3 regions of the Clostridium sp. TJA020 genome follow, and region 2 is predicted to be linked to each of the others. Evidence: riboswitches for the same ligand, from Rfam matches in the RefSeq annotation. Region 2 holds a riboswitch; each other region holds the start of a gene.
The links. A riboswitch is a leader RNA that binds a small molecule or an ion and turns the genes downstream of it on or off. The one in region 2 is predicted to bind lysine.

Region 1 (7,785 bases), on a different contig from region 2:
ATAATGTTTTATTTGTATTTTTTGGTGGTATGATATTAGCATCTATATTAGAATATATAACTTCATATATATTAGAAAAATTATTTAATATGAAATGGTGGGATTATTCAAAACACAAGTTTAATATAAATGGAAGAGTATGTCTTTTAAATTCCACGTTCTTTGGACTTCTTTCAGTATTTATTATAGAAGTATTACAGCCATCTATAAAAGATATTCTTACATCACTTTCTTCAAGTATTGTTTATTCGTTATCAGGTATTATATCTATAATATTTATTATTGATTTAATTTTTACAGTTACACACTTATTACACTTAAAGGAACATTTAGTAAAGGTTAAAGATATTAAAGTTGAATTAAATAAATTAGGTATTCAATTTGAAAAGTTTAGTGAGAGTGAAATAAATAAATTAAAAATTGAAATTCAAAATAGAAGAACTAATAAGGAATATGATAAATTATTAGATTTAAGTAATAGAATAAAAGAACTTAAAAGAGAAGCTAAAATTAATAGAAGATTATTAAATGCATTCCCAGACAGTAAGCATTTATATGATTATAAGGCATTAAATAATATTAAAAATCTTATTAAAAAATAAATTTTGTGAAATTTAATTAGGATGGAACAAAAAGTTCTATCCTAATTTTTGTTGTTAATAGTATTTAAACTATGTATAATAGGAATGAAACTTTATAAAGATGGAGTGAACATATAATGAGAATGAGAAGAAAACCTTGGGCTAGACCTGAGCTTGAAGCATGTGACTTTTTTATAGTAGATACAAAAGAACTTAAAGGAAAATGGAATAAATCATTTAAAGAAGAACAACCTTTATATTTAGAATTAGGATGTGGAAAAGGAACATTTATGGCTGTTCATGCATCAGAAAATCCTAATATAAATTATTTAGCTATAGATATAAAAGACGAAGTTTTAGTGCTTGCAAAAAGAAATATAGAAGAAGCGTTTAAAGAAAAAGGTATGGAAATAAATAATGTTAAGCTTATGGCACAAGAAATAGCATTAATAAATGATATGCTTGGAGAAGATGATGAAATTAATAGAATATACATTAATTTTTGCAACCCTTGGCCTAAAGAAAGACATAAAAAAAGAAGACTTACTCACACTAGACAATTAGAGAGTTACAAAAAATTTCTTTCAAAAGATGGAGAAATTTGGTTTAAGACAGATGATGATGAATTATTTGAAGAATCTTTAGAATACTTTAAAGAAAGTGGATTTGATATAAAATATATAACTTATGATTTACATAATAGTGGTTTCGAAGGAAACGTAGTAACAGAACATGAAGAAATGTTTACAAAAGAAGGAATAAAAATAAAATTTTTAATAGCTGTAAGAAATTAAAAATATTAATAAATAATAATAATTGTAAATAAAGTAATAATAAGTAATATGATTTGTTGAAATTATAAAAAATAAGGTGCATAATAACTAATGAAAAATGTATAAATTTAAATTTTGAGGTAGAGGCGCAAATTTTAATAGTAATATTAATGAGGTAAGCACTATGATTTAATATGAAAGGAAAATTTGCCGAAGTGTATAATTGATGCTTTAAGATTATATGCTGGTTTTGTGCAGAATATGTATAAGACTGTCACAAATTTATTTTGTGGAGGGCTATCATTCAAAGGCATAATTAGTTTAGTATATTATATTGAAATGAACTTATTTACCCTGAGTGAAGTTTTTCCTCAGGGTTTTATTTTTATACTAAGCTAAGGAGGAAATAGACATGAATGAGACAGAAAGTAATGAGCTAAAGAGAGGATTAAAGGCAAGGCATTTAAACATGATTGCATTAGGTGGTTCTATAGGAACTGGAATATTTCTTGCAATGGGCGATAGTATACATGTTGCAGGAATTGGAGGTTCTATAGTAGCTTATGGTCTAATAGGGATAATGGTATATTTTTTAATAACAAGTTTAGGGGAAATGGCTACTTATATGCCTGTTTCAGGATCCTTTGGAGTGTATGCTACAAAATTTATAGATCCTGCATTAGGCTTTGCATTAGGATGGAATTATTGGTACAATTGGGCTATAACTATAGCGACAGAAATGGTTGCAGGTTCACTTGTAATGAAATATTGGTTTCCAAATGTTCCAGCAATAGTTTGGAGTATTATTTTTTTAGTTTTAATAGTAGGATTAAATTTATTATCATCTAAAGCTTATGGTGAATCAGAGTTTTGGTTTGCAAGTATAAAGGTTATTACAGTAATTGTATTTATAGTAATTGGTACACTTATGATATTTGGAATAATGAAGGGTGATAGTTTAGGTTTTAAAAATATATTTTCAAATGGAGGACCTTTTGTTGGAGGATTTAAATCAATATTTTCGATATTTTTAATAGCTGGATTTTCATTTCAAGGAACTGAACTTATAGGTATTGCTGCGGGAGAATCAGAAAATCCTGAAAAAACAATACCGAAAGCAGTACATACAATATTTTGGAGAATTTTAATATTTTATATAGGAACTATAATTGTTATAGGGTTAATAATTCCATCAGTACAAGCTGGAGTAAATACAAGTCCTTTTACTATGGTTTTTGAAAAGGTTGGAATAGCAGGTGCGGCATCTTTAATGAATGCAGTAATATTAACTTCTGTTTTGTCAGCTGGTAATTCAGGAATGTATGCATCAAGTAGAATGCTTTATTCAATGGCTAAAGAAAATATGGCACCAAAGGTTTTTTCAAAAGTTAACAAAAAAGGGGTTCCTGTTAACTCTGTTATTTTAACTACAATAATAGCATCAGCATGTTTTTTAACAGGATTTTATGCAGAAAGTACAGTTTATGTTTGGCTTGTTGCTGCATCAGGACTTGCAGGCTTTATAGCTTGGCTTGGTATAGCATTATGTCATTATAGATTTAGAAAAGCATATGTAAAACAAGGAAAAAATATAAATAAGTTACCTTATAAAGCAAGTATATTTCCAATTGGACCGATAATAGCATTAGTACTTTGTGCAGTAGTTGTTATTGGACAAGGTTTTGTATACATTAAACCAGAAGGAATAGAATGGATGGGGTTAATATCATCTTATATAGGAATACCATTATTTTTAATTTTATGGATTTCATATAAAATTAAATATAAAACAAAATTAGTTAAATTAGAAGATGTGGATTTAGAAAGAAATATTATAAATAATAAAGAAGTAACTGAAAATAGCATTGATTTAGTTCTTGAAGAAAGTTAAAATTTATAGAAATATTTTATATTAAATAAAATTTTAAGAAAAAAATAAGGAAAAGGTTTTCAAAAAATGCTATTATATGATATAATATTTTTAAAAGCAAAAGGAGGAATGGTTTATGACACAAAATGTACCAACACCACATAATGGAGCAAAATTAGGAGATATAGCAGAAACAGTGCTTTTACCAGGGGATCCACTAAGAGCTAAATATATAGCAGAAACTTTCTTAGAAAACCCTGTTCAATATAATACAGTAAGAGGAATGTTTGGATATACTGGAACATATAAAGGAAAAAGAATTTCAGTTCAAGGAACTGGAATGGGAATTCCTTCAATAGGAATTTATAGTTATGAATTAATACATTTCTATGGAGTTAAAAATCTTATAAGAATAGGTTCAGCAGGAGCTATAAATGAAGATTTAAAAACTCGTGATATAGTAGTTGGAATAGGATCATGTACTGATTCAAATTATGCAAGTCAATACAACTTACCAGGAACATTTGCACCAACTGCAAGTTATGAATTAGTTGAAAAAGCAGTTAATACTGCAAGAAATTTAAATATTGATGTTAAAGTAGGAAATATATTATCAAGTGATGTTTTCTATGGTGATGAAGGATTAGAAGGATTAAGAAAGTGGCAAAAGATGGGCGTTCTAGCAGTAGAGATGGAATCAGCTGGTCTTTATATGAATGCAGCAAGAGCTGGAGTTAATGCTTTATGTATATTAACTATTTCAGATTGTCCTTTCACTGGTGAAGTAACAACAGCAGAAGAAAGACAAACTTCATTTACAGAAATGATGAAAATAGCATTAGAATTAGCATAATTATAATTTGTTTATTAAAAAGCTTATACCAATATGGTATAAGCTTTTTTGTGTCACTTTTATATATATAAAATATAATGTAATGAGAAGTAATATTAGAAAGGTGAATTTTATATGAATCCATTGTTAAATATGTTATTTGGAATGGGTAATCAGATGGGAGGCTTTGGAGGAAATCCATTATTAAATATGTTATTTGGAGGAATGGGTGGAAATCCAATGGGTAGACAAATGGGTGGACCTATGGGAATGAATCCTATGATGAATCAATTAATTAATGGAATGCAACAAATGGGAAATGGAATGAATATGCAAGGTCAAAATCCATTAATGAGTATGTTAATGAATGGAATGGGAAATATGAATGGTATGCCTAATATGAACAATATGGGTAATATGAGAAATCAAAATAACAGAAATAATAGAGGAAATTTAGGTAGAAATAACATGCCTAATATGAATGGTATGGGAAATTTTAATAATATAAATGAAGAACAAATTAGAAATATGATGGAAATGTTTATGAATAACATGAATAATTCTTCAAATAATTATAATATGAATAATAAAAATTCTAATAGAAGAAATAGAAGATAGTTCATATAAAATTAGCTCTTTTATCTTTAAAAGTAATGAGGGCTAATTTTAATATTTATAGATATTTATTTTAAAAATACATAGAGATTTAAAGAAGTAGATATTTGTTTAAAAATTTAATATTTAATGTTACATAATTTAATTAACATTAAAGAAAAATGTGATTCAAATCACATTTATATATTTTAATAAGAGTAAAATATATAGTAATTTGAGATAATTACTAAGTATTTAAAAGGATATTTTTTTAATTAAATCTTTTAGTATTTATCTTAGTATAGATAAGGGAGGCTATATCATGATAGAAATTACAGATATAGAAATTGAAGAAATATTATCAGGAGAAGATAATTTAAAAGATTTTGAAAAGTTCTTAAAAGAATTTGGTATAGAAGATACATTTGAAGATGTAACTATTAAGCATACTAAGGAAAAGTTAGAAATGTTATTAGCTATTGCAGAAGAAGGGAAAAATTTAGAATTATCAAGTAAAAAGAAAGAGTTAAAGAAACTTTTAGATAATTTAAAGGGAGAAAAAGATAAAAAAGCTGGAATGAAAGCTTTAAGGGAGATTTATTCAGCTTACAGAGATTATGATTTAAACGAAAAAGAATTAGATAAAAAATTAAAACATGCATTAAAAGAAGTTAAAAAATATGAGCATTTTAAAAAACATGAAGAAAAAATTGCTGAAAAGTGGATTAGAAATTTAAATAAAAAAGGTAATAAAATAGAAGAGTAAGTTTTAACGGAGCGTTTTATGCTCCGTTTTTTTATATTAAAAGTATTATTTAATTAAGGCAAAAGTTTTAATTATATATAAGTTATTTTAAAAACAAAAAGTCATAACCATTTAAAATTATGCTTTTATTTGTATATTCTATTAATCTAGTTATTTCTTCATTTTTAAACTCAATATTTCTAATAAATAGTTTGTTTAATGTTAATGAAGAAAGTAATATTATATCAACAGTTATATTTAAATTTTTATCCATATAAGATTTTGATAATATATAGTGATAATTTAGTAGTTTAGTTAATAATTGTTTTATTCCATCTTCAAGCTTGTAAGGAAATAAAAATTTATTAGCAATAAGAACTATTAATATTCCAAACAATATAAATATAATTCTGTTTATTGTTATAACATTAAGATTTGTATTTAATGATGAAACACATATTGAACAAATAGCAGTAAATGTTGATAATTTATAATATTCTTTAAATCCGTATGTTAAGTATAGACATACGATTAAAGTTATTATTGTAATAATATTGTTATTAAAAATAGTCAAAAGTATTATTATAATTGATATTCCAAAAAAGTTTCCTATAAGCCTTTCTTTACCTTTTGATATTGTTTCTTCATAATATGGTTGCATAACTGACATTATAGTAATTGATACCCAAATAAATTTATAAATTGAATACATATTGCCTATATATAAAGTAAGAGTTAAACAAATTGATATTCTAAGGGCAAAATTAAATCTTATTGAGCCCAATTTAAAATTAGATTTAAGATATGTTTTAAATTTATCTAAATCAGATCTTTCCCATTCTTTATATATATTATTTCTTTCTTTAAAGTTTATGTTAAAGAGTTTAATTAAAGTTAAATTTAATGTTTTTAGTGTAGATAGTATGTTATTATAAATGTTTTTGTATTCATATTTTACTATAAACTTATTTAATGTTTGTATGCACAAATAAAATGAATCTTTATTGTCTATAGATTTTAAAAAAGAATCTAATAAGACTTTTAATTCTTTAAAAAATAATCTATCTTCTAAAGTAACATTATTAGAATTTTTATAATAATCTTTCAAAAGTATATTAAGTTTTCCAAGTATTAAATACATATTAAAATAAAGTTTTCCAATATTAGTAGTTAAAAATTTTTTGTATCTTGTTTTATAAATAGTATAACTTAAACTTCTCATTTCTTTAGAAAAGTTTAAATAAATAGTATTATCAAATTTATTTTTACTTAAATTATTTAATTGTTCACTTAAAAGCATAAAAGGATGATAAATAATATCCTTTAAAATATTTTTCTTAAATAATAAAGAAGTAATTAGTGAGAAAGAAATTGCTATAAAAACTCCTAAAAATATAGTTAATATTTTTATAAAATACTCATTAAATGAGTGAATTGATGATGCTTGAGCAAAAATATATATCATCATAAAAGGTTTATATATTTTGGGATTATATCGCACTGTTAAAAAATATGCAATAGAAAATATTGCAATGAAATTTATTATAATTCCAATGTGAGAAAAAATAGAAGCTATAGTTGATATAGTTACTATTATTGTAATAGAAAACAATAATCTAATAATTTTAGTTAAAGGTTTTACAGTTAAGTTTTCAAAAGATAAGGCTATTGATATTAATGTTATTGGGAATATTAACATAATATTTTCTACACCAAAAAGAATTGCAATAGAAAATAATGTTAAATTAGCAATAGACCCATATTTAATCATTGATTTTGTATTTAAATTTAATTTTGCAAATAATGACTTAAACATAAACAAAACCTCCAGTTTAATATAAAAATAGTATATACAAGAGAAAAATTTATATTATAAAAGTTTATTAACATAAGTTAAATGAAACTCATATAATAATATAAATTTAATGGGGGAAGGTTAATATGATTAATAAAAAAAGAAAATTAGTAGTAATTATAACAGTTATACTAGTTCTAATATTTAATAGTTTAATTTACTTTTTTTATGATTCCTTAAATAATAAAATAAATGAAAATAATGAAATGAAAAATGACATAAAAATATTAAATGATTTAAAAGATGAAGTTATTAAAATGGCGCATTCAGAAAAACTTTGGATTGCTACTGGTAAAGATGAATATAAATATAAATTTGAGGATGAAATAATAACAGTTAATACAAAGCTAGATAATTTATATAACAATGGTAAGATAGATATTAATGCAAAGATTGAGTTAAAGAAATCTGTTGAAAAATATAAAAATTTATCTTATGAATTAAGTCTTAAGGAAAGTAATGGAGTTATAACGAAAGAGCAAGAAAAAGCTATTTTAGAACTTAATGATCTTCAAATTAATATATTAAAAAATTT
Region 2 (7,785 bases):
TTTTTATTACAAGTTGTTTTCTTGATAGTATATCAGCAGATATCTCTCCAGATGGAGAAGTATATGAAGATTCACCAACATTTCCTTTATAGAATAATGAAGCTATAGGAGCACGCCAGTCTACAATGACTGGCTCATATGTTCCTTCTCTTGTAAGTCCAAATCTACCTATATAAATTTCTTCTGGAGAATCTCCCTCTTCTATAAAATTTATTTTTCCAAAGTAAGGTGATTCCTTCAAAATTGTGTATTCCTTAAGCTTTTTATCTATATTTTTAAAAGCTTCCTCTTTTACATAAGCTTCATGGTCAAAGTATTCTAATACTTTATCCTCATCATCTCTATATTCTTCTATTACTTTTTTTCTGTAATCTATAATATATTCTGTTATATATTTTCTTTTTTCTATATAACTTAAAATCTCTTCATTTATTATATTTAATGTGTCATTTAAATGAGCTTCTTCCATAAGGAAATCTAGGTTGTTTTCCATATTATCTATATCTCCTTCCAAAATAGATTGTTACTCACCTATTTACCATCTCTATTATTCTCATTACTTGTTGATTTTTCTTCATTTTCATTGCTTAATTTTAAATCTTTTTTTTCATTATTAGAAGAATTTAAACTCTCTTTGTTTTGCTCTAAATTTTCTACTATTGTAGTAGAAACCTTAGTAACAGCTATTTCATCCTTTGCTTCTAATTTTTCTGTTGATAATATTGAAGCTTCCTTTTTAGAATTTTTTCTACTTTCAGCAAGCATCTTAGCTTCTTTTCTAGCTTGTTCTTTTATTCTATCTTCTTCTTCTTTTTTAATTCTCATTTCTGGATATTTTTCATAAACTATTTCCATAAATTCATTTCCAAAAATAGTTTCCTTTTCAAGAAGAACATTTGATATTTTATCTAAAAGGTCTCTATTATCTTTTAGTAAAGTTCTTGCTTTCTTATGAGCTTCCTTTATTATATTAAGAACTGCTTTATCAACTAAAGTTGAAGTTTCTTCACTACAATTTCTAACAGCCCTACCATCTAAATATCTATTTTGTATTGATTCAAGAGCCATCATATCAAACTCTTCTGTCATACCATACATAGTTACCATTCCTCTAGCTGTTTGAGTTGCTCTTTCTATATCATTTGAAGCTCCTGTTGATACAAGATTAAATACTTCTTCTTCAGCTGATCTACCACCAAGCATTACAGTTATTTGATTCATAAGCTCTTCCTTAGAAATTAGGTATTTTTCTTCTTCAGGTAATTGCATAGTATATCCAAGAGCTCCCATAGTTCTTGGAACTATTGTAATTTTATGAACTGGATCTGCTCCATCTAAAAGAGCTGCAACTAAAGCGTGACCAACTTCATGGAAAGCAACTGCTTTCTTTTCTTTTGGTGAAAGTATTCTATCTTTCTTTTCTTTACCTGCTATTATATCTTCTACTGCTTCTCTTAAGTCATCTTGAATAACTTCTTTTCTACCTTCTCTAACAGCTCTAAGTGCTGCTTCATTCATGATGTTTGCAAGGTCTGCCCCAACTGCACCAGGAGTACTCTTTGCTATTTCTTCTAAATTTACGTCTTTTCCAAGTTTAATATCTTTTGCATGAACTTTAAGTATAGCCTCTCTTCCTGGAAAATCTGGTCTATCAACTATAACTCTTCTATCAAATCTACCTGGTCTAAGTAATGCTTTATCAAGTATTTCAGGTCTATTTGTAGCCCCAAGTATTACTATACCCTTTGATGAATCAAAACCATCCATTTCAGCCAATAACTGATTAAGTGTTTGTTCTCTTTCATCATTACTTTGAAGTTGACTATCTCTACTCTTACCAACAGCATCAATTTCATCTATAAAGATTATACAAGGAGCTTTTTCTTGAGCATCCTTAAATAATTCTCTAACTCTTTTAGCTCCAGCACCAACAAACATCTCAACAAAGCTTGAACCTGATATTGAGAAAAATGGTACCTTTGCTTCTCCTGCAACTGCTTTTGCTAGTAATGTTTTACCTGTTCCTGGAGGTCCAACTAAAAGAACTCCTTTTGGTAGCTTAGCTCCTATTTCAGTATATTTACTAGGATCATTTAAGAAATCTATTACCTCTTCAAGAGATTCTTTAGCTTCTTCTTGTCCTGCAACATCCTTAAATGTTACGCCTATTTCATCTTCTAAATAAACTTTAGCATTATTTTTTCCAAGTGACATCATTCCGCCACCCATTTTACCTGCCATTTTTGAGAATATTACTTTCCACATTATAAACATGAATAAAAATAATAATCCATAACTTACTAAGAAGTCAAAAATAGGTGATTGTTTAGGATTTTTTCCTGTTACGTCAATTCCTGCTGAATTTAATTGTTTAAGTAAGTCATTGTTTGGTATATTTGCTGTATATAAAGTCTTTCCTTTGTATTCACTCTTATCATTTGGTGTAATAATTAAATTCTCAGTAGTTATTACAACCTTTGAAATTTGTTTATCCTTCACCATTTGTTGGAATGAAGTATAACTAATCTCTTTGTTCATTGATGTCTCTCTAATGTAATTAAAGGACATTATAATTGCTAAGGCTATTAAAAAATATATAATCCCAGCCTTATTTTTATTTTGTTTTTGGTTTTCTGGCTCCATACAATCCACCTCTCTTTTCCTTATAATTATTGTAAAAATCCTATCTCATTGAAAGGATATATTTTAACTTGTGCTTTACCTAATATTTGATCTCCATTTATATACGGATTCTTCCAAAATCTAGCATCATTTGAATTTGCCCTATTATCCCCTAAGAAAAAGTACTTACCTTCTGGAACCTTAAATGTTCCATAAAACTCCATAGGATTTTTTACATATGGTTCATCTAACTTCTTGCCATTTACATAAACAGAAGTACAATCAAATCTTATTTCATCTCCTGGAAGTCCTATAAGTCTTTTTATAACTACCTCATCAAGTTCTTTAGAGTTAAAAACTACTATATCACCTCTTTTTAAATTTTCTGGCTTATAAACTTTTGTTACTAAAAGCCTATCATTTACATTTAAAGTTGGTGCCATTGATGAACTTGGTATATAAACTCTAAATATTAAAAATCTATTTATTAATATAGCTAATACAACAGCTATAATTATTGGTATAATCCAATCTTTAAAAAAATTTAACTTAGTATTATTCATCCCACATTCCTTCCATTAATTCACTAATATACTTTTTTCTTTTAATGGTTTCTTCTTCACTATAATAGTATTGATTATTTTCTTCATATACTACATCACCACTTTTTAACTTTATAGAAAATTCATTTTTAGGAACATTTAATATTTTATTATCTAAAGACTGTAAAATATAATATCGTCCTTCACTTCTATCAACTACATAAATTTTTCTCATAAATGCATTATATACCTGTTTAACCTTTCCTAAATATTGATATTAAATTAAATTTAATTATATCATACTTTTTTGACAAATTTATTTCATGAAATTTAAATTTTTATATTATATTCTTGTCCTTTTTTAAATACTTTTAATCTTATTTTCACATTATATCATATGTAATTTATATTTCAATATTATACAATATTAAATACCACTTAAGTATTTTTTAATAACAAAAATAAACGAATAAACTAATTAGTTTATTCGTTCTAAATTACATTAAAATCTTTTACTATTATTAAATAAAATATTATTTTATACTTCCAAATTCCCTTATTGGATATATTCTAAGTTGTGCCTCACCTTTTATATCTTCCTTTGGAATATATGGATCTTCCCAATACCTTGAGTCAGCTGAATTTTTTCTATTATCTCCTAAGAAAAAATATTTACCTTCTGGAACTTTGAACTCCCCAAAAAAACCATCTGGATTTTTCACATAATCCTCTTGAATAAATTCTCCATTAATATAAAGTTCATTTCCTCTTACATCAATTTCATCTCCTGGAAGACCTATAAGCCTCTTTATCATAATCTCATTTTTTTCTTTATTTTTAAAGACTATGATATCCCCTCTTTTTAAATTGTTAAAATTATAAACTTTTGTTACTAAAAACTTTTCTCCTACTTTTATAGTAGGTTCCATTGATGATGTAGGAACTTCTACTTTAAAAATTAAAAATTTGTTTATTAGTAAAGCTAATATTACAGCTAAGATAATAGGACAGACTATGTCCATAATAAATTTTTTTCCCATACTTTTCCCCACTTTATACCCTTCAGTTAAATTTAAATTACTTCATTTTTAATTATATCATCATAGCTCTCTCTTTTACATATAATTTTAATTTTTCCATCTTTAACCATAATAACTGCTGGCTTTGGAATCTTATTGTAATTATTAGACATTGAATAACCATATGCACCCGTTGACATAACTGCAAGAACATCTCCACTTAAAACAGATGGTATTTTTATTGCATTTAATAATATATCACCAGATTCGCAACACTTTCCAGATATAGTTACTTTCTCTTTAGCATCATATATAACCCTATTTGCAACTATACATTCATATCTAGCCTTATATAATGCTGGTCTTATATTATCAGTCATACCACCATCTACAGATACATATTTTCTAACTGATGGTATATTTTTTATTGAGCCTATAGTATATAATGTTATTCCTGCATTTCCAGCTATTGACCTTCCCGGCTCTATAATAAGTATAGGTCTTTCCAATTCTAAATTTTTGCAAACTTCATCTACTTTATTTATTATAGCATTACAATATTCCTCTATTTCTCTTGGTTTATCTTCATCACTATAATATATTCCAAATCCACCACCTAAATCTAACTCTTTTATTATATATCCAGTTTCATTCTTAACTCTATTTATTAAATTAAGCATTATCTCAGCCGCATCTTCGTAAGGAGTTATTTCAAATATTTGTGAACCTATATGACAATGAAGCCCAAGTAAATTTATGTTTTCCAATTTTATAGCCCTTTTTATAGCATTTATTATATTATCTCCTACTGGTGCAAAACCAAACTTAGAATCAATTTGTCCTGTCTTTATATATTCATGTGTATGTGCCTCAATACCTGGAGTAATTCTTAAATAAATATCTTGCTTTCTTTCATAATCTCTAGCAATTTTATTAAGCTGTTCTATTTCAAATAAATTATCCACTACAAATGTTCCAACACCAAGTTTTACACCCATTTCAATTTCTTCTAATGTTTTATTATTTCCATGAAATAATACTTTTTTTAATGGAAAATCAGCTTTATATGCTGTATATAATTCTCCACCTGAAACAACATCTAAACATAAGCCTTCTTCCTCTATTATTTTACACATCGCTAAAGTTAAAAATGCTTTTCCAGCATAGGCTACCTTATTACCTCTATTTTCACAACTAAAGGCCTGAAAATACCTTCTACAATTTTCTCTAATTAAATTCTCATCCATAACATATAAAGGAGTTCCAAACTCTTCAACTAACTTTGTTGTTTTTACTCCTCCAATTACTAAAGTATTTTCTTCAGTCCTCATATTACCAAATAGTTTCATTTAAATTCCTCCAATTCATTTAAGTAAAACAAAACGTCACAGGAAAATTCCTGTGACGGGTAATAACGTTATAACATTAAGGTATTATAATTACAAAAACTTAAGCCTAAAATTAATATATTCTAAACTCACTTATATAGTAATTTAAAAATCCTTGTAGCTCTCCACGTTATGTGACAGTTATGCATATATTATATACATACCCAGAAAAATTATATTTGCATTATAATTTAACTTCGGCCAATCATCCTTTCATCCTTATTCATAGTCTGCAAAACTCCTAAAGATTACTCTTAATCTCGGCACCTCTACCCTAAGATTTGTTCTTTCCTAATATATTATTATTTTTTATTATTTATGATACTATAAATTTATTTAAATTTAAAGTCTTTTATACATTAATATTCTTTTTCCCTATAAATATTCATTAAATCTCCCATTATCTCTGCTGATGATGGTGGTGTATAACTTATTGCATTAGCTCCAGCTTCTATTGTTTCTAATATACTTTCTTCAGTATTTCCTCCAGTTGCAATTATAGGAACTAAAGGATACTTTTCTCTTATTTTCTTAACAATTCTAGCTGTATTTTTTCCACCTGATACATTTAATATAGTGGCACCTGAATTTAATCTTTCTTCTATATCTGTATCTTCTGATACAACTGTTACAACAACAGGAATATCTATTGTTTTTCTTATCTTTTTTATTACACTGTTTGTTGTTGGTGCATTTACAACTATCCCTATTACTCCTTTAAATTCAGCATCTAATGCTAAGTTTATAACTCTCCTACCTTGAGTTATTCCACCTCCAACTCCACAAAACACAGGAACATCAGCTGCTGTTATTATAGCCTCAGTTATTTTTGGTTGGGGGGTGAAAGGATATACTGCCATTATTGCATCTGCATTTGTATTTTTTATCATGGCAACATCAGTTGAAAACATTATTGATTTAATTCTCTTTCCAAATATCTTTATTCCACTACACTTTCTTATTGCAGAAGGTGCTTCAATTATATGATTTCTAAATGTTCCTAATATTTCTGGAACATATTTTTCATTATCCTTACTCATTTTTATCCCTCCAAAAACTTACATTGCTTTGCTTTACAACTTATTATATAACCAACTTCCATTAATTAAAATATTTATTTTTGATAAATAAAAAATATTTATTCATTTTATAGATAAGTATGTATTATTTGTAATATAATGTTTACAAATAATATTGATTTATAAAAGGCGGTGTTTTTTTATTTATGCTTCAACTAAAAAAATTTTTTCTCCCGTACAAAATCTTAATTTCAATATATCTATTTTTTATACTTACTGCTTTTACTATTAATTCTCCTAAAGAAATCTTTATAGGATTAAAAAACATAATATTAACACCTGATATTCTAATAACTGATTATATTCAAATTGCTGGCATTGGTGCTACATTAGTAAATGCAGCATTGACAAGTATTATAAGCATTTTTATATTAGTAGCTTTAAAAATTAAACCTAATGGCTCAACTATAATGGCATTATGGCTTATGACTGGCTTTTCTTTCTTTGGCAAAAATATAATTAATATATGGCCTGTTATGTTTGGTGTTTATCTATATTCCAAATATCAAAAGCAACCTTTAATGAATTATTCCTTAGTAATGTTATTATCAACAACTCTAGCCCCAACTGTTACTCAACTTAGTTTTTCATCTAATAATCTATTGCTAGGTATTACTTTAGGGTCATTAATAGGAGTATTTACAGGATTCCTACTAACTCCTATAGCAACTCATTGTATTTCAGCTCATGGCGGTTATAACCTTTATAATATAGGCTTTGCTTGTGGACTTCTTGCAACACTTCTTATGTCCATTTTTAGAATATTTGGAATAGACTTTAAAACTCAATTAGTTTGGAGTACCGGAAACAACACATTTCTTTTTATATTTATGCTTATAATATCTATTTACTTAATTTGTATTGGACTCTATTTTGGAAAAGATTATAAAAATAACTTAAAAAAAATAAATAGTTTTTCTGGAAAACTTGTATCAGATTTTTATATTTTATTTGGAGAAACATCTTATATTAATATGGGAATAATAGGTATTTTCTCAAGTATATACTTATTATTATTTGGTGGAGACTTAAACGGTCCAACAATTGGTGGTTTATTTACTATAATAGGTTTTGGCTGTTTTGGAAAACATATAAAAAACATAGTACCTGTAATGATTGGAGCTACTATATGTGC
Region 3 (7,785 bases), on a different contig from region 2:
GAATTTATACTAATATCTAAAGTTTCGCATTTTTTTAATATTCTTTTTAAGTCCCTCTTTCCCATAATACATCCTACTTAAATTATTTTATAATATATTATATTATCAGTGTTTCCTAAAAAATTAAGCGAGTAGAAAAATCTACTCGCTTAATTTTTATTAAATATACATTCTATGTTTAGAGCTTAATTTCTTAACTCTATTAATTAATTCTTCATCACCATAAACTTTTTTATTTATAGCATCATTTATAATTGATGCTATTTCTTTCATATCTTCTTCTTTATATCCTCTTGTAGTTACAGCAGCAGTTCCTATTCTAACTCCTGATGTTACAAAAGGACTTCTTGTTTCATTCGGAACTGTATTTTTATTTAAAGTTACTCCTATTGAATCTAAAAGTTTTTCAGCATCTTTACCTGTTAAATCTTTATTAGTTAAATCAACTAATATTAAATGATTATCTGTTCCTCCTGATACTAATTTGAAACCATACTTAACAAGTTCTTCTGCTAATACATTACAATTTTTAACTACTTGCTCTATATACTCTTTAAAACTAGGTTCTAAAGCTTCTTTAAAGCATACAGCTTTTGCTGCTATTATATGCATTAAAGGTCCACCTTGCATTCCTGGGAATATATTTTTATCTAATTCTTTAGCATATTTTTCTTTACAAAGTATAAGACCTCCCCTTGGTCCTCTTAAGGTTTTATGTGTAGTTGATGTAACAAAATCAGCATAAGGTACAGGTGACATATGTAGTCCTGCTGCAACAAGCCCTGCTATATGTGCCATATCAACCATAAAATATGCTCCAACTTCATCACAAATCTCTCTAAACTTTTTAAAATCTATTTCTCTTGAATAAGCACTAGCTCCAGCAACTATAAGTTTTGGTTTATTCTCTAATGCTATTTGTCTTACATTTTCATAATCAATTACTTCTGTTTCTTTATCTACTCCATATGATATAAAGTTAAATAATCTTCCTGAAAAATTTACAGGTGAACCATGAGTTAAATGCCCTCCATGACTTAGATCCATTCCTAAAACAGTATCTCCTGGCTTAAGTACTGAAAAATACACAGCCATATTAGCTTGTGAGCCTGAATGAGGTTGAACATTAGCATGCTCTGCATTAAATAATTTTTTAGCCCTATCTCTTGCTATATCTTCTACTTTATCAACTATATGACAGCCTCCATAATATCTTTTGTCTGGATAACCCTCGGCATATTTGTTAGTAAGATATGATCCCATAGCTTCCATTACTGCTTCACTTGTAAAATTTTCTGATGCAATAAGTTCTATTCCTTCTTCCTGTCTTTCAACTTCTTCCATTATTAATTCATAAATATCATTATCTTCTTCTTTAATTTTTTCAAAGTTCATTATAACACCCCAATTTTATTTATTTTTATTAGATTATACGGTTCTTCTTTAATTTTTTCAACATATTTTTAATAAATTTATAAGTATATATAATAAATATCACATTTTATTAATTATATATACAATATTTATTTTATATATTTATGCTATAATTTATTTATAAATTTACACAAGGAGTGATTATATTGAACGTAAATAAATTGCTTCATCTATCTACATATGCAGGTATTGTTATGCTTCAAAGTGGTGCTGAAATATATAGAGTTGAAGAAACTATTTGTAGAATTTGTAAATCCTATGAAATTGATGAAGCTAATAGCTTTGTTACTCCTACTGGAATAATGGTGTCTATTTGCTATAAAAATCAAACTTACTCTATAGTAAAAAGAGTAACTATACGAGGAGTAGATTTACATAAAATCGAAAGGATAAATGACTTATCAAGAAGAATTGCAAGTACTAAACCTCCTCTTGATAAAATTGAAGCTGAATTAAAAGATATAGATAATACTGAAAGATATTCTTTATTATCAACTTTATTTTTTTCTGGTATAGCAGCAGGATTTTTTTCAATACTTTTTGGTGGAAACTTAAAAGACTTAATTGCATCTTTTTTTATAGGTGCATTTATTAAATATCTTTCAATGATATTCACTAAAATGTCAATTAACGACTTTTTTATAAATACTATTTGTGCTGCAGCTTCTGCCGCTTTTGCAATATTATTTTTACACTTAGGATTTATAGATAATATTGATGAAACTATAATAGGTGCAATAATGATACTAGTTCCAGGACTTGCTATTACAAATGCAATAAGAGATACAATAGCTGGAGATTATTTAGGTGGAATTATAAAAGCTAGTGAAGCTTTTTTAGTTGCTATTGCAATTGCTGTTGGTACAGGTGGCGTAATAAGTTTCTGGCTTAAGATATTAGGAGGTATATAATAATATGACTATATTTATTCAAACACTTTGTTCTTTTATTGCTACTATTGGTTTTGCTGTAATATTTAATATTCATGGTAAAAATCTAATTTTTGCTGGTATAGGCGGTGGAATAAGTTGGTTTGTTTATAGTTTATGCTTAAAAATTCACTTTTCTCAAACCACATCTTTTTTTATATCTGCTGTTATTTTTAGTATTTATTCTGAAATACTAGCTAGAAAATTAAAAACTCCTGTTACAACATTAGTAGTTTGTGCATTAATCCCTTTAGTTCCTGGATCTGGAATGTATTATACAATGTATGAAGCTGTAACTGGAAATATCATTCATTCAATAGAATTAGGATTAAATACTTTATCAAGTGCAGGAGCTTTAGCTCTTGGAGTTATATTTGTCTCTACAATTACTAGACAGTATTATTTAGTTAAAAATAAAAGATATAAAAAAAAGATTGAGAAAATTTAATTCTCAATCTTTCACTTTTTATTTTAATATTAATAAAATTACTCACTATATAAAACAAATATATACTTTACTATTAGCTTTTTATAATTTCATTTATTAATTATGAATAATTTCCTTCAAATTTATTATTCATAATTACAATATAATATTGTTTTTATAACTTTTTTACTTCTTCTTTATTTTATATATTTGAAATTATTATTTCATCTAGAATACCTTTAGTACTTTCAATAGCTTATTTAATAAAATTTGTATTATCTTTAAATATAATACAACCACTTATAAAGATATCTTTCATAATAATTCTTTTTATAATATAAAATCCTTCATATTATTTATATTATCTTTTTTTACCTTTAATTATCTTATAATTATAAAATTCTAATTTTATATATTCAAATAAATATTTTTGTATTAATTAAATATTTATTTGATAACTATTAATTTATTTATAAACTAAAAGACTAGCCTTTAAATTTAAAGGCTAATCTTTAATTAATTAATTTCAACTTTATTTTTATGATAATTATATATATAAAAAGGAACGCCTATAAGCATTAATATAAATCCCCACATTACAGTTTCTGCACCTGAACCATATATTGTCCAAATTGAATATATAAATGCTAATAATGGAACTATAGCTTTTTTTATGAAAATTCCAAAATTAAATTCTTTTGTTCCTTTAAACATAAGCATTATTTCTGCCGCTGCTGTTAAAAGATATATTGGTAAAAATGAAAGTGTTGCAAGTATTGTTATAAATGTAAATGCTGATACCATACTCTTTTGATAATTCATTATTAAAAGTATATTTACTAAAATTGATCCAACTATTAAAGCATTTGCTGGAGTTCCATACTTAGGATGAAGTTTTCCAAAGAATTTAGGAAAAACTCCGTCTTCTCCTGCCGCAAAAGCTACACGTGCTGTTGATAAAAGCCATCCAATGGTTGTACCTAAAATACATATTACAACTGCAATAGTAATTGGCTTACCAATTGAACTACCTAATATTCTAGTTAATATATCAGTTAAAGGTGCTTGACTATTTGCAAGTTCTGAATTTGGCATAGCACCCATACTAGCTACACTTATTAACATATATATAACAGATGCTATAATCATTCCATAAATTGTACTCTTTCTTACATTTTTCTCTGGATTTTTAATTTCCCCAGCTGTAACAGTTGCACTTTCAAGACCTACAAAAGCCCAAAGCGTTGATGTTGCTGCAAGTGATATTGTAGAAAGTCCCTTTCCTTGAGGAAGTAATGGCATTATATTTACAGTATCAAAATTAATTAATGCTACTATTATGAATATAGCAAAAAATGCAATCTTAAATACTGTAGCTACCGTTTGAATCTTTCCTGCTTTTTTTACTCCAATTATATTTATAATTGTAAAGAACCAAAGTATGGCACTTGTATAAATTATAGAGATAAGTGGATCTCTTAAAGCTGGTATAACTGCTGCACTATAACTTGAAAGTGCTACTATTATTGCTGCATTTCCTATCCATGAACCATTCCAATATAACCATGCACTTAAAAATCCTGCAAATTCTCCAAAAGCAATCTTAGTGTATTGATATGCCCCTCCAGTTGAAGGATATTTAGATCCTAAGTTAGCAAATGACATTGCAATAAGTATTGATCCTGCAGATGTTAATATCCATGCAATTATTGTTGCAAGTGGTCCTGAAAGCTGTGCAAGTGTTGCTGGAAGCATAAACACACCTGATCCTATCATATTACCACACACAAGCATAGTTGCCATGAAAAGACTAATTTCCTTTTTTAAATTTCTCTCTTCCATTTAGTCCTCCTTAAAGTATATCTTTATAAAGGTAAAATAAAAGCTCAGAGAAGTATTCTAATCTCTGAGCCCGAATAACTAAAATTCAAAACACAAAGATAGCTCTCCACAAAACTTGTGACAGTTTTACATATATTTTATGTAAACCCAACATACAATTTTAAAGCTTCCATTGTACATTTCGGCAATAATACCTTTCCTTAAAAATCATCGTGCTTACCTCATTAAAAGTACTGATTATTATTGCAACCTCTATCTTACCTATTTTTTAGTGACTATGTAATTGTAGACAAAATTTTTAATAATGTCAATTTATTTTATATTATTTTTTATATTCATATAAGTGCTTTTTTTTATATTTATACTATCTATATCAATATTATTGGGATTAGTAGTTAATTTATAATCTTTTATCCAATAATTTCCGTCAACATATGTACCTTCTTCAACTAATTCGCTTGGATTTTCATCATATACTTCTTCAATATTATTATCAGGTGTTAATATAACCAAACGTCTACACGCTTCCTCAGCATCATCAAATATATTATAAAATGCATTATAATTATTAAAAGATCTTACTGATGTAACTACTTTTATATTCAATCCTAATTCTTTTGCAACATCTGTTAATTTAATTGTATCTTTCATATTAAACTCTCCTTTTATTATAATTAAAATAGTTCTTTAACTTTCTTAGCTATTCTTTCTCCAAATATCATAGGTGTTTCTTTGTCTTCATCATTAACACCATTTACACTAACATAACCTAAATGTATAAAAGGTTTACCATGTGCTGACCCTCCAGAATATAAAAGCATTCCTTTTACAATTAAATGATTCATTAATGTTAAAATAGCAGTATCTGCTCCTCCCCATATGTAATCAGCTGTAGCATACATAGCTCCTATCTTACCTTCTAAATTAATATTATGTGAATTATCTAACCAATTCTTAATATTAGAAGTAGTGTTAGCTAAATATGTTGGTGTACCAAATATTACCGCCTTACTTTCATTTAAAAAATTTATATCAATGTTATTAATATTCATACATTTTACTTCAATTTCACTTACTCTCTCAGCACCTAGCTTTATTGTTTCTCCAATTCTTTTAGTATGCCCACTTTTTGAATCATATAATATAGAAATTTTCATAAATTTACCCTCCAACCTTTATCTTTTGTTTTATATAAAATAGGTGTAAGCATTAATCTTACACCTATTTTTAAATTAAAAATTTTTTAATTAAATTTCTTCTATCTCATCAATAGATTCAATTTCTTCTAAATTTTCTTCTTTTTCTTTTGAAGCAATAAATGAGCTTAAATCATTATATGTACTTTTAGCAAATTCTAAAAATAACTCTTCATCAATTTCTTTAAATTCTCTGCTGTTAACTACAACTAAATCTCTCATTAAAAGATTTACATCTATTCTACCAACAACCTTAGCAAGATTTGCTGAAGTTATAGCATTTAATATTCCTTCACATTCGTTTCTATTATTTATGATTGCGTTGTTTGATTTTGGTAAGCTTTCTTTATAATCTAGTGTAACACACTCATAAAATTCACCGTACTCATCATATACCTCTAAAGCTATATTATTAGTATCTAAATATCTTTCCATTACACAAGTTAAATTTAAACCATCCCAGTGTATTTTTTTATTAAATACTTTTATAGTTTCCATCATTTCTACCTTCTTCCAAATATACTTTTATTAAGTGCATATAAATACTATAATATGTCTAACTGTAAAAGAAGTTAGCTTATTCACTTAAAATAAATTACTTATATATTATACATTAAAATATATGTTTTTTGAAATATTTGCTGAAATTCTTAAATAAATATATTAATTTTGCTCATTATAAACTATTTTATCTAATATATCTTTTCTATCTTCACCTAAAAAATTAGCTAATTTTGATGGCATATGTCCATCCTTATAAACAGCATTTTTATTTGCATCTACTATTCTTAGTACTTTTTGTGCTAATTTCTCATAAGTAATCAGGTCTTCTAAATATTGGTCTATTAAGTCTTTTAAACAAGTTGCTAATTCCTTAGGATTTCTATAAACTGCTCTCATAATTTACTCCTTTGTACTAATAAATTTCTTAAATATATAATACCATATTTTATTATTATTTCAATCTTACATTTAAACTACTTTATCTTTATTAAATTATTAGGATTTAAAATATCCATTTCATAAAGATTACCATCTACTGTAACATAAAAAAATCCTAATGATGATGTATGCATATCCATTATAACCCTTGGATTAAAGCCATAAGCTTTTTTCCCATTTAATTCAATATCATCAATACTATCAATAATTATTTCTTCTTGAATATTATTGTTTAATTTCACATATTCATAAACTATATTTTTAGCTTCATCTTTTGATATTTCACTTTGAAATTTGTTAAAAGTCTCTTTACTACAACCAACAATACTTAAAGTAATTATTAAAAAACTAATTATTAAAAGGTTTATCTTTCTCATAGTTGCTCCTTAAATATTAATTACTTATAACTATGAGTATTTTTTTATTTAAATACTATTTATAATCATTTTAAAAATTAAATTTATTTAAACCTATTTTTATATAATTATAAATTTAATAATTAAATTATAAAAAGAGAGCAATTTAAACTTTAAAATTACTCTCTTTAAATATTAATAAATTTATATTTCTAAAATATATTTAATTGATTTCCTTTAAAAGTTCTACTAAGAATTTATACATTCTTTCAGCTGATGATATACTTAAATGTTCTGTTGGAGTATGAGCATTAAATATATATGGTCCAAAACTTATCATATCAGTATCTTTCATAGTTTCTTTAAATAATCCACACTCAAGACCTGCATGAATTGCTGAAATTTCAGCTTCTTTATGGAACATATCTTTATATACCTTCTCACAAAGCTTTCTTATATTTGAGTTTGGATCATATTCCCACTCAGGATATTCACTAACCTTTTCTATTGAAGCACCTGCTCTTTCAGCTATTACTGATAATTTATTAAATACTTCATATTTTAAACTTTTAATTGAACTTCTTATAGAAGTGATTATAGAAATATTATTTTTAAAAGTCTCTATAACTGCAACATTTAAACTAGTTTGAACTAATCCT

Region 1: it holds a riboswitch for lysine, as region 2 does, so the genes downstream of both, AC4FQ1_RS11395 (amino acid permease) here and lysA (diaminopimelate decarboxylase) in region 2, are expected to answer to the same signal.
Region 3: it holds a riboswitch for lysine, as region 2 does, so the genes downstream of both, AC4FQ1_RS02515 (APC family permease) here and lysA (diaminopimelate decarboxylase) in region 2, are expected to answer to the same signal.

The regions. Positions count from the first base shown of each region.
Region 1 covers NZ_JBZEFC010000008.1:42,299-50,083, forward strand. Annotated here, with positions in the region: gene AC4FQ1_RS11385 (putative ABC transporter permease) at 1-602, shown strand, start outside; gene trmB (tRNA (guanosine(46)-N7)-methyltransferase TrmB) at 719-1,375, shown strand; lysine riboswitch at 1,488-1,662, shown strand; gene AC4FQ1_RS11395 (amino acid permease) at 1,767-3,245, shown strand; gene deoD (purine-nucleoside phosphorylase) at 3,361-4,077, shown strand; gene AC4FQ1_RS11405 (RNA-binding protein) at 4,192-4,674, shown strand; gene AC4FQ1_RS11410 (hypothetical protein) at 4,973-5,416, shown strand; gene AC4FQ1_RS11415 (FUSC family protein) at 5,499-7,211, opposite strand; gene AC4FQ1_RS11420 (hypothetical protein) at 7,337-7,785, shown strand, end outside.
Region 2 covers NZ_JBZEFC010000002.1:276,483-284,267, forward strand. Annotated here, with positions in the region: gene AC4FQ1_RS05175 (HelD family protein) at 1-493, opposite strand, end outside; gene ftsH (ATP-dependent zinc metalloprotease FtsH) at 532-2,643, opposite strand; gene lepB (signal peptidase I) at 2,670-3,185, opposite strand; gene AC4FQ1_RS05190 (DUF3006 domain-containing protein) at 3,178-3,399, opposite strand; gene lepB (signal peptidase I) at 3,698-4,204, opposite strand; gene lysA (diaminopimelate decarboxylase) at 4,237-5,532, opposite strand; lysine riboswitch at 5,682-5,851, opposite strand; gene AC4FQ1_RS05205 (beta/alpha barrel domain-containing protein) at 5,931-6,611, opposite strand; gene AC4FQ1_RS05210 (DUF1576 domain-containing protein) at 6,797-7,785, shown strand, end outside.
Region 3 covers NZ_JBZEFC010000001.1:454,927-462,711, forward strand. Annotated here, with positions in the region: gene AC4FQ1_RS02495 (metallophosphoesterase) at 1-65, opposite strand, end outside; gene glyA (serine hydroxymethyltransferase) at 160-1,395, opposite strand; gene AC4FQ1_RS02505 (threonine/serine exporter family protein) at 1,581-2,345, shown strand; gene AC4FQ1_RS02510 (threonine/serine exporter family protein) at 2,350-2,811, shown strand; gene AC4FQ1_RS02515 (APC family permease) at 3,307-4,632, opposite strand; lysine riboswitch at 4,724-4,895, opposite strand; gene AC4FQ1_RS02520 (hypothetical protein) at 4,945-5,283, opposite strand; gene AC4FQ1_RS02525 (flavodoxin family protein) at 5,307-5,789, opposite strand; gene AC4FQ1_RS02530 (hypothetical protein) at 5,880-6,329, opposite strand; gene AC4FQ1_RS02535 (TIGR04540 family protein) at 6,492-6,728, opposite strand; gene AC4FQ1_RS02540 (hypothetical protein) at 6,806-7,147, opposite strand; gene AC4FQ1_RS02545 (aminoacyl-histidine dipeptidase) at 7,350-7,785, opposite strand, start outside.